Regions from separate parts of the Micromonospora sp. NBC_00858 genome, predicted to be linked through region 1. Evidence: riboswitches for the same ligand, from Rfam matches in the RefSeq annotation. Region 1 holds a riboswitch; each other region holds the start of a gene.
What was found. Region 1 has a riboswitch for cyclic di-AMP ahead of OG990_RS01120 (coiled-coil domain-containing protein). Riboswitches for the same ligand answer to the same signal wherever they lie in the genome.
Positions count from the first base shown of each region.

Region 2: linked by a shared signal. The riboswitch ahead of OG990_RS26815 (hypothetical protein) and the one ahead of OG990_RS01120 (coiled-coil domain-containing protein) in region 1 are both predicted to bind cyclic di-AMP.
Region 3: linked by a shared signal. The riboswitch ahead of OG990_RS19285 (C39 family peptidase) and the one ahead of OG990_RS01120 (coiled-coil domain-containing protein) in region 1 are both predicted to bind cyclic di-AMP.

Region 1 is NZ_CP108828.1:225,387-228,654, reverse strand. Features, by position in the region: gene OG990_RS01130 (HelD family protein) at 1-219, shown strand, start outside; gene OG990_RS01125 (cation diffusion facilitator family transporter) at 326-1,243, shown strand; cyclic di-AMP (ydaO/yuaA leader) riboswitch at 1,387-1,518, shown strand; gene OG990_RS01120 (coiled-coil domain-containing protein) at 1,524-2,585, shown strand; gene OG990_RS01115 (hypothetical protein) at 2,704-3,268, shown strand, end outside.
Region 2 is NZ_CP108828.1:5,752,793-5,756,060, reverse strand. Features, by position in the region: gene OG990_RS26820 (carbonic anhydrase) at 1-735, shown strand, start outside; gene OG990_RS26815 (hypothetical protein) at 791-1,810, opposite strand; cyclic di-AMP (ydaO/yuaA leader) riboswitch at 1,814-1,945, opposite strand; gene OG990_RS26810 (YibE/F family protein) at 2,112-3,268, opposite strand, start outside.
Region 3 is NZ_CP108828.1:4,145,731-4,148,998, reverse strand. Features, by position in the region: gene OG990_RS19295 (hypothetical protein) at 1-36, shown strand, start outside; gene OG990_RS19290 (hypothetical protein) at 171-938, shown strand; cyclic di-AMP (ydaO/yuaA leader) riboswitch at 1,224-1,365, shown strand; gene OG990_RS19285 (C39 family peptidase) at 1,611-2,444, shown strand; gene OG990_RS19280 (hypothetical protein) at 2,515-3,268, opposite strand, start outside.

The sequences.
Region 1 (3,268 bases):
GTCCCCCGCCGCGACGAGGTCGCCGGTTGGCTCGGCGTGCTCGGCGCGCCGCGGCTGCAGGTGGTGACCAGCCTGGAGGCCAAGGGCATGGAGTACGACGGGGTGGTGCTGGTCGCCCCGAGCGAGATCCGGGCGGATCCGGGCGCGGGCGTGCGCACCCTCTACGTCGCGCTCTCCCGGGCCACTCAGCGGCTCACCACCATCGACCCGATCGGCTGACCTGCGGCGGTAGCCCCCACCGGGCGACCACCGGCCTTACACTTGCATACATAGCGATGTGCGCATACATTTGACCAAATCCGGACCGACGGCGGAGGGTGGTTTCGTGGGCGCAGGTCATGACCACCACCATGCGTCGGTCGCCAACGCCGCGCACCAGCACCGGGGCCGACTCTGGACGGCGTTCGGGCTGCTCGCCGCCCTGATGGTGGTCGAAGCGGTGGCCGCCTTCCACACCGGCTCACTGGCCCTGCTCTCCGACGCCGGGCACATGTTCACCGACGTGCTCGGCATCGGGATGGCGCTCGCCGCGATCACCGCCACCCAGCGGACCACGGGCGACCCGCAGCGCACCTTCGGGCTCTACCGGCTCGAGGTGCTCGCTGCACTGGCCAACGCCGTCCTGCTCTCCGGCGTGGCGGTCTACGTGGTGCTCGAGGCGATCGGCCGGTTCGGCGACCCGCACGAGGTGCTGGCCGGCCCGATGCTCGCGGTGGCCACGCTCGGCCTGCTCGCCAACCTGGCCGCCTTCGCCCTGCTCCGCTCAGGTGCCCGGGAGAGCATCAACCTCCAGGGCGCCTACCTGGAGGTGCTCGGCGACCTGCTCGGCTCGCTCGGCGTGATCGGCGCGGCGCTGCTCATTCAGGTCACGGACTGGTGGTGGGCCGACCCGCTCGTCGCGGTCGCCATCGGCGTGTTCATCCTGCCGCGCACCTGGCGGCTGGGGCGGGCCGCGGTCCGCATCCTGGTGCAGGCCGCCCCGGAACACCTCCAGGTGACCGCCGTACACGACCGGCTGGCCGCGGTGCCCGGCGTGGTCGAGGTGCACGACCTGCACGTCTGGACGCTCACCTCGGGCATGGAGGTGGCCTCCGCACACCTGACGATGGCGCCCGACGCGGAGGTCGGCGCGGTGCTCACCGCGGCGCGTACCGCCCTGCACGAAGACTTCCGGATCGAGCACGCGACGTTGCAGATCGAGCCCGGCGCCGCCCCTGGGGCCTGCGGTTCGATCCGGTGGTAACGCCTTTTTCTGGAGCTTTCATCAACTTCGCCCGAATTTACCGTGACGACGCACGCACCGTCCGTCACATCGGCTGCATCAGTCCCACCGGCCCCGGTAGGCTCGGTCCCGGCCTCCACCCGGCGGCGCCCTAACGGCGCCGGTGGCGGCCGCCGCCTAATCGCCCGAGCGGGCGAACCGGGGAACCATGTTCCTGGGGTGCATCCGCGTCAGCGGTAGGGATCTTCCGTCCCGAACCCGTCAGCTAACCCGGTCGGCGGCTGACGGAAGGACATGCGTAGTGGCACCAGCACGACCGCCCGCCGCCCGACTGGCGGCCCTGATCGTCGCGATGCTCGCCCTCGGCGTCGCACTCCCGGCCGGCGCCGCCTCGGCCGCTCCCCAGACCGCCCTGCGGGCCGCCGCGGCACCCGACGGCGACGAGGAGGGTGGCACCCCGGCGCTGCGGGCCCAACTGGAGGCGGCCAGCAAGGGTTACCTGGACGCGAAGCGCGCCCTGGACACCTCCGTCCAGCGGCAGCAGCAGCTCACCACCCAACTGAAGACCACCGAGACCGAGCTGACCGAACGCAGCGGCAAGGTCGGCGAGATCGCCGGGGTGGCCTACCGCACCGGCCGGCTCGGCACGATGTCGGCGTTGCTCAACAGCAACACCCCGGAGGGCTTCATGGACCGGGCCGCCGCGCTGGACGCGGTCGCCGCCAACGAGGACCGGGTGCTGCGCGAACTGCTCGCCACCAAGGACGAGGCCAGCCGCACCCGGGTGGCCCTGGACGGCGAGATCCGCGAACAGCGCAAGCAGGTCACCGTGATGGCCAAGCGCAAGGAACAGGCCGAACGGGCCCTGAAAGTGGCTACCACCAACCAGACCACGGCCGACAGCGGCTCCAACCGGGGCACCTCCGCCGCCAACGCCCAGGCCGCGCCGCGCAACTCCGACGGCTCCTGGCCGTCCGAGTCGTGCAGCGTCAACGACCCCACCCCGGCCACCGGCTGCATCACCCCGCGCACCCTGCACGCGCTCAACCAGGCCAAGGCCGCCGGCTTCACCCGGTACGTGTCCTGCCACCGCTCCGGCGGCTCCGGTGAACACCCGAAGGGCCGGGCCTGCGACTTCGCCGCGCAGACGAACGGCTTCGGCGGGGACGCCACCGGCGGCGACAAGACGTACGGCAACAACCTGGCCGCGTACTTCATCCGCAACGCCGACCGGCTCGCCGTGCTGTACGTGATCTGGTACAGGCAGATCTGGCTGCCCAGCAGCGGGTGGAAGTCGTACAGCGGGGCGGGTGGCGACCCGTCCAGCGACCACACCAACCACGTACACCTGTCGGTGTACTGACCCGACCCGGCCGGCGCCCCGCTGAGCGGGGCGCCGGCCGGAGTACGTCAGCGGGCGTACCCCGGATGTCGCCGGCGGTCGGACGACCCCGGCCGGGTCCGGCGGCAGCATCGCTCGTATGCGTCGACTACCGCCCAGCGCTCGCAAGGCGCTGCTCACCCTGCACCTGGTCACGTCGCTCGGCTGGCTCGGCACCGACCTGGTGCTGCTCACCCTCGGCGTCGCGGCGCTGCGCGGTGCCGACCCGGCCGTCGTCTACCCGGCCGCCGCGTTGGTCGGCACCGTGCTGTTCGCTCCGCTGAGCGTGCTGGTCTGGCTGGTCGGCGTGGCCAGCGCGCTGTTCACCCCGTGGGGCCTGCTGCGCTACCGCTGGGTCGTGACCAAGCTGGTGATCACCACGGTGATGGTCGGCCTGGTGCTGTTCCTGCTCACCCCGAACCTGCGGCACGCCGGTGCGCTGGGCGCCGCCCTGCCCGCCCGGGACCGCGCCGACCTGGTGATCGCACCTGCGGTGTCGACCAGCCTGATGATCATCGCGACGGTGCTCTCCACGTACAAGCCGTGGGGGCGACGACCGGTCGCGCGGCCCACCGCCGCCGGCCGGACCGGCCGTGATCGGCAGGGCGCGGGGCCTGGCGCACGGCGCACCATCGCGGGCCGGGCTGCCCATGATCGCGCTACAA
Region 2 (3,268 bases), 2.2 Mb from region 1:
AGTAGTCCCGGTACACCCGGCGGTAAGCCGGGTCCGCAGCGGGCCACCGACCGGGCGCCGGCGCTCACCGAGCCGGCCCGGGCGTACGCCGAGCTGGCCGCCGGCAACCGGCGCTTCGTCAGCGGCGCCCCGCGCCACCCCAACCAGGACGCCGGGCACCGGGCGGCGGTCGCCGACGGACAGCACCCGTTCGCGGTGATCGTCGGCTGCTCCGACTCCCGACTGGCCGCCGAGATCATCTTTGACCGGGGGCTGGGCGACCTCTTCGTGGTCCGCACGGCCGGGCACACGACCGGCCCGGAGGTGCTGGGCAGCGTGGAATACGCGGTGACCGTGCTCGGCACCCCGCTGGTGGTGGTGCTCGGCCACGACTCCTGCGGTGCGGTCCAGGCGGCCCGGGAGGCAGCCGCCACCGGCACCCCGCCCCGGGGGCACCTGCGTGCCGTGGTCGACGCCGTGCTGCCCAGCCTGCGTCGCGCCGAGGCCGAGGGGGTGGACGACATCGACGGCATCGTCGACATCCACATCGCGCAGACCGTCGAGGCGCTGCTCGGCCAGTCGCCCGTGCTGGCAGCCGAGGTGGCGCAGGGGCGCTGCGCGGTGGTGGGGGTGTCGTACCGGCTCGCCGCCGGCGCGGTGCGCCCGGTGGCCGCCGTGCCGGCTACCGCCACGGCGCTCGACGTACCGACCGGGCCCAGCACGGCGGCCAGCCCGACCGCGCCCGCCGCCGCCTGACGCGACGAGGGCCGCCCCGCGACGCGGGACGGCCCTTCGACGGGTGGACATGCGGTCAGAGCATCGACATGTGTACGTGGTCGGTGTGGTTCGACGGCCCGCTGTACGACTTCCAGCCGGTCGCCGGGAACCAGATCTGTCGGTTCCAGATCACGTAGTAGATGCCGAGCCGGTCGGCGTTGCGGATGAGGAACGCGGCCACGTTGTTGCCGTACGTCCGGGTGTCCTCGTTGTGCCACGGGCTGAAGCCGCTCTTCTGCAACGACCAGTCGCAGGCGCGGCCCTTCGGGTGCTCCCACGGCCCGCCGGAGCGGTAGCAGCCGACGAACCGGTTGAAGCCGGCCCGCTTGACCTCCTTGTACGCGTGCAGCGTGCGCGGGGTGACGCAGCCGGAGGTGGTGGGGTCGTTCTCGCTGCACGACTCGGACTTCCAGTCACCGTCGGCGGTCCGGTTGGGGCCGATCCGGGCGACCGGTGAGGTCGCCGACACCAGGCCGCCGGTGAAGCCCTTCCCACCGACCAGCGCGAGCGCCTTGTCGGCGTCGCGCTTCTCCTTCGCCATCAGGGCGGTCTGCTTCTGCTGCTCGCGGACCTCCGCGTCGAGGGCCAGCTTGGCCTGCTCGGCGCGGGACTTCACCGTGTTGACCTCGGAGAGCTTCTTCTCGTTGACCATGTTCATCTCGTCGAGCACCGCGGCGCGCTGGACGAACGAGTCGGGGGCGTCGCTCTCCAACAGCATCGCGATCGCGCCGATCCGGCCGGTCCGGTACGACTGGGCGGCGATCTGCCCGACCTGGGGGGCCAGCTTCTCCAACTCCGCGTTGGCCCGGTCGACCTCCGCCGCCAGCTCAATCTGCCGCTTCTTGGACTTGTCCAACTTGGACTTGGCGGCGGAGTAGTCGCGGTTGGCCTTCTCGATCACGTCGTTGAGCAGCGCGGGCTCGCCGTCCTCCTCGTGCCCGGACGGTGTGGGGGTCGTCGGGGCGGCGTGCGCCGGGAGGGGGCCGGCGAGCACGGTCAGTGCGGCGATCACGGCCACCACGGGTGTCAACCAGCGGCGTAGGGGTGCCGTCACAATATTCCCTTCCGTCGACCGCCGACCGGGTTAGCTGACGGGTTCGGGGCGGAAGTGGCCCCTACCGCTGACGCGGATTCACCCCACGTGCCTGGGTCCCCGGCTCGCCAGCTGGCGATTGGGCGGTGGCACCGCAGGCGCTGCGTCGCGCCTTCAGCGGTAACCGGCAGCGAGGTTACCCGAGAGTCGACCGGCTGAGCTACGTCCAGATGCCGACTAAAAGCGTCATTTCGCCATGGCGCTGAGTGACCAGTGACGCGGTTCTCAGGGCGGATGCCCCACCTCGTCACGCTGAGGAGTGTCACCATGCCGTCTCCGTGCTCCTGTCCGGCTCGTGCCACCGGTCGGTGGCGGTGGTTGGGGGTGTGGCCCGCGCCGGATCGGGTCCGGTTGGGTCGGGTCGACCCGTGCGCGGTGAGCTGAGTGCGGCCAGTGCCTCCGCGCGGTCCGGCCTGGGTCGCTCGGCGGGCGGCTCGGCGGCCGGGTCGGCGGGCAGCTCGGCACCCGACCGGCCGGCTGCGGTCACCACGGCGGCCAGTCCGGTGGTCAGCGGTACGGCTGCGATGAGGCCGAGCGTGGCGACCGCGCTGCGGACGATCTCCTGCGCGAGGAACTCGCTGGTCAGGATCTGCCCGAGCGGCCGCGAGTCGGCGGTGAGCAGGAGCAGTAGCGGCAGTGAGGCGCCCGCGTACGCCAGCACGATGGTGTTGACGGTGGAGGCGATGTGCGCCCGGCCGACTCGGGTGGCCGCCCGGTAGAGCTGCAACCGGGTCAGCCCGGGGTTGGCGTTCGCCAGCTCGGTGACGGTGGCCGCCTGGGTGACCGTCACGTCGTCGAGGACCCCGAGCGAGCCGATGATGATCCCGGCGAGCAGCAGGCCGTGCAGGTCCACGTTGGCCTGGAACATCGACAGCGTGGTGGCGTCCTCGCTGCCGAAGCCGGTGAGGTGGGTGGCGGCGGTGGCGATGGTGGCGAGCACGCCGGTCAACACCAGGCTGCCCAGGGTGCCGAGCACCGCGACCGAGGTCTGCGCGGTGACCCCGTGCGTCAGGTAGAGCACCACGAACATGATCAGGGCGGCGCCGACCACCGCCACCAGCAGCGGTGATCGGCCAGCGCCGATCCCCGGGAGCACGAAGGTGAGCAGGATGGCGAAGCTGGCGGCCAGCCCAGCCAGCGCGGCCAGGCCCCGCCACCGGCCGAACGCGACGATCGCGGCGGCGAAGACCACCGCCAGCCAGACCAACGGCGTGCCGCGCTGGTGCTCCGCGATGTTCCAGCTGCTGGCGACGGGATCGGCCGGATCGGTCAGCTCGACCAGGATGACCTCGTCACCGACCTCGACCCGGGGTGCGCCGGGTCCGTCCGGCACCGGCGTCTGGACCTGCTGGCCGGCAGCTGGCCCGTCGGCCACCCGGACGTCCACGGTGCCGCACAGCCCGGCCCCGGCGTCCGGCG
Region 3 (3,268 bases), 3.8 Mb from region 1:
GCCAGCCGCGCGCCCCGGGCCCCACCCGGGCGCTGAGCCACCGGGACGAGCGTCCCGCCGCCGCGCCTGTCGACTCATCAGCTCCACACCCGCCGGACCCGTGGCCCCGCCGAAGCCTGGGTGGCCCGTGCGGATCCCCATCGCATCGCTCTCTCCCCGAGGTGCCCACCATGGAGACCGTCGTCTTCTACCAGTTCCTGACCGAGGTGCCGCAGGCCGTCGCCATCTGGTCGGCCCTGTTCCTGCTGGCGCTGACCGTGCTCGCCGTGCTCGTCGCCCGCCCGGAGCGGGACCGGCCGGCGGTCGACCCGACTCCGGCGCCCACCGACCGGGAGGTGGCCGCCGCCGAGGCCGCCGACCTGCGCCGGTACGCCGAGGAGGTGGCCGTCGCGGCGGCCGGCGCGGCGCAGACCGCCCGCCGCCGACGCGCGGACTGGCTGGCCGCTCAGGAGCAGGTGGAACGCGCGTGGGCCGGGTACGACGAGGCGGACACCGCCGCCCGTCGGTTCGCCGGCGCCGCGGCACTGCCCACCCCTCGTACCCCGCGTACCCCCGCCGAGTACGCCGCCCGGGAGCGCTATCTGCATCGCGCGGCGATGGCGGCGTACTGGCGCGGCGACCTGTCCATGGGGCAGCTCGCTGACGTGTTCGGGCAGCGGCACGGCTGGGACCCCCGCCGGCACCCGGTTGAGCAGGAGGTGCTGCTCAACCGGGCGGTCCGGGACGCGAGGCTCGCCGACTACCGGGCCGCCGCCGGGCGGGAACGGTCGGCCTGGCGAGACGCGGAGCTTGCGGCCTCCTCGGCCCGGGCCCTCACCGAGGAGGCGTACGCGGCGGCGGCCCGGCTGCGTCCGAACCCGCTGCCGGCGCGTCGGACGATGACCGCAGTGCTCCGTCCGGCGGCCGCGACGCGCTGGCGGCCGGCCCGGGTTGGCTGAGTCGTCAATTAGGCCGTGAGCCCGGTCACACTCACTCGAAATCGGGCGGACGGCTCGATCGGCAGCATTGTTCCCACGAATTCGAGGCCGTTGCCGACGGCCTGTCCGGTTGTCGCCCGCAGGCGCCGCCGTAACCGGTTGTCCCATCGAGTCGCGTCAGTGGCAATACGCGCAGAAATTGCTGCGACAGTTCAGGTTTACGCAGGTGAACCTGGCTTGGCAGGGTGCGGAGCGGCCAGTAGTGTCGTCCCGTCCGGTGCGGTAACCGATCGCAAGAGGCGACGCCGCGCTGACCCGCTTAATCGTGATCAACGAACCGGGGACCCACCAGTAAGTCCGGGGTGAATCCGCGAGCCACGGCCCGCGGTAGGGCGATCTTCCCGCCCGAATCCGTCAGCTAACCCGGTAGGCGGTGTCGGAAGGAGTTCCATCGTCGTGCAGCAACTCTCGACCTCTCGATTGTTCCCCCGCCTCCACGGCGCCGCGGTACCCCCGCTTATCCGTCCAGTGACGGTGAGCTGACCCCCCGGGTCACCGCCTCTTCCGCCCGGCCGCGCCGGGCATTCCCCTGAGCGGTTCATCATCCGCGGACCACGGTCCGCGCGCTGGCGCCTGCCCGGATACCGGTCCGGCTCCGGTGTGCCGCTCTCCCCCTGATCCGTGGAGGACCCCGTGAAGCACACCCTGAAGCGTCAGCTCCGCCGCCTCACCACCGAGCGCCCGTACCAGATCGTCACCGCCTCCGCCGCGGCCCTCGTGATCGCGACCACCACCGGTGCTCTGTTCGCCGGCGCCGACGACGCCCCGGCCAGCCAGCACACCGCGACCACGGTCGCCGAGATGCGCAGCGACTCCGTTGCCTCCCGTGGCGAGGCGCGTGCCGCGTCCCCCTCGGCCAGCACCGCGCCGACCACCGCTGCCCCCGCGCCGGCCACCAAGGCCGCGTCGCCCGCCGCCAAGGCCAGCAGCAACCCGGACCTGACCAGTAAGCCGAAGCCGCCCGCGACCAAGGTGCTCGACTACGACTACCAGGTGCAGAACACGTACTTCAACTGCGGCCCGGCTGCCACCCGCAACGCCCTCAGCGCCGCCGGCATCGACCGCACCCAGGATGAGCTGGGCGCCGAGCTGGGCACCACCGAGATGGGCACCAACTCGGCCCTGGACACCACTCGGGTGCTCAACGCCGAGGTGAAGGGCTCCCCGTACCGGACCCGGATGTTCGCTGGCACGCCCAGCCCGGCCCAGATGGACCAGCTCCAGGCCGACGTGGTCAAGGCGATCACCGACGGCCGCGGCGTGGTGGCCAACGTCGCCGGCGACGCCACCGACACCGACGGCGGCTGGCACTCCTACGGCGGCGGCCACTACATCGCCGTGGTGGGTTACAAGGACAACGGCCGGACCGTGCGGATCGCCGACTCGGCCAACGCGGCCGACCCGTCGTACTGGATCACCACGATCAACCTGGCCAACTGGATCGCCACTCGGGGCTACTCCGCCTGACCCGGGCGTAGCCGCCGCGGGCGCCGTCCCCCACAAGGGGCCGGCGCCCGCGGCGTCTCTGTCCGTGCGATCAGTAGCTGATGAAGCCGTACAGCGCGAGGTGGTTCGACTTCGTCCCGCTGACCGTGTGGTCGATGCCGGACGGCTGCACGCTGCCCTTCACGAAGAGATAGTCGATCTTGCTGGAGCCGCTGGTGGCCTTCGACCCGTAGCCGGTCATGCCGTACCCGCCCAGCGTGCCGGGCGCGATGCCAGTGCGGTTCGCGTCGATGCCCACGACGCGGATCGTGGAGGCGTTCAGCAGGCTGGTCGCGTCGGCACCGAGGTGGATGCCGCTGTTGGCGATGCCCCGGTCGCCGTCGCCAGCGCACGCGTTCTGCCGGTTCTCCTGCGGTAGGTGCATCGTCGCGGCGAACACGCTGGTGCCGGTGGCCTTGATGGTGAACCGGGCCGCGATGGCGCTGGTCCGCTTCCACTTGTAGTAGTCGGTGCTGTCCGGGTCGCTGTTCGGCGGCTTGTACAGGGTGCACCCGGCGCCGTTGGCGTAGGCCGTGCCGGGCTTGAGCCAGCCCGCGCTCCAGTACTTCGAGATGTCACCGGCGGCGAGGCTGAGCGTCCGGGTGTTCCAGATGATCCCGTTGGTCTGCTTCTTTTTGAGGTCGCCGAGCGACTGCGAACTGCACTTGTGCGTGCTGCCCCACGGCTCCGGGTCACTCCACGCCACGATCGCACCGTAGGTGCCTGCCGGGTAGCCGAACTTGGCCGACAGTTGGTCGGCGTACGCCTCGGCCTGGCCGGTGCCGCGCACCTGCTGCACGATCAGG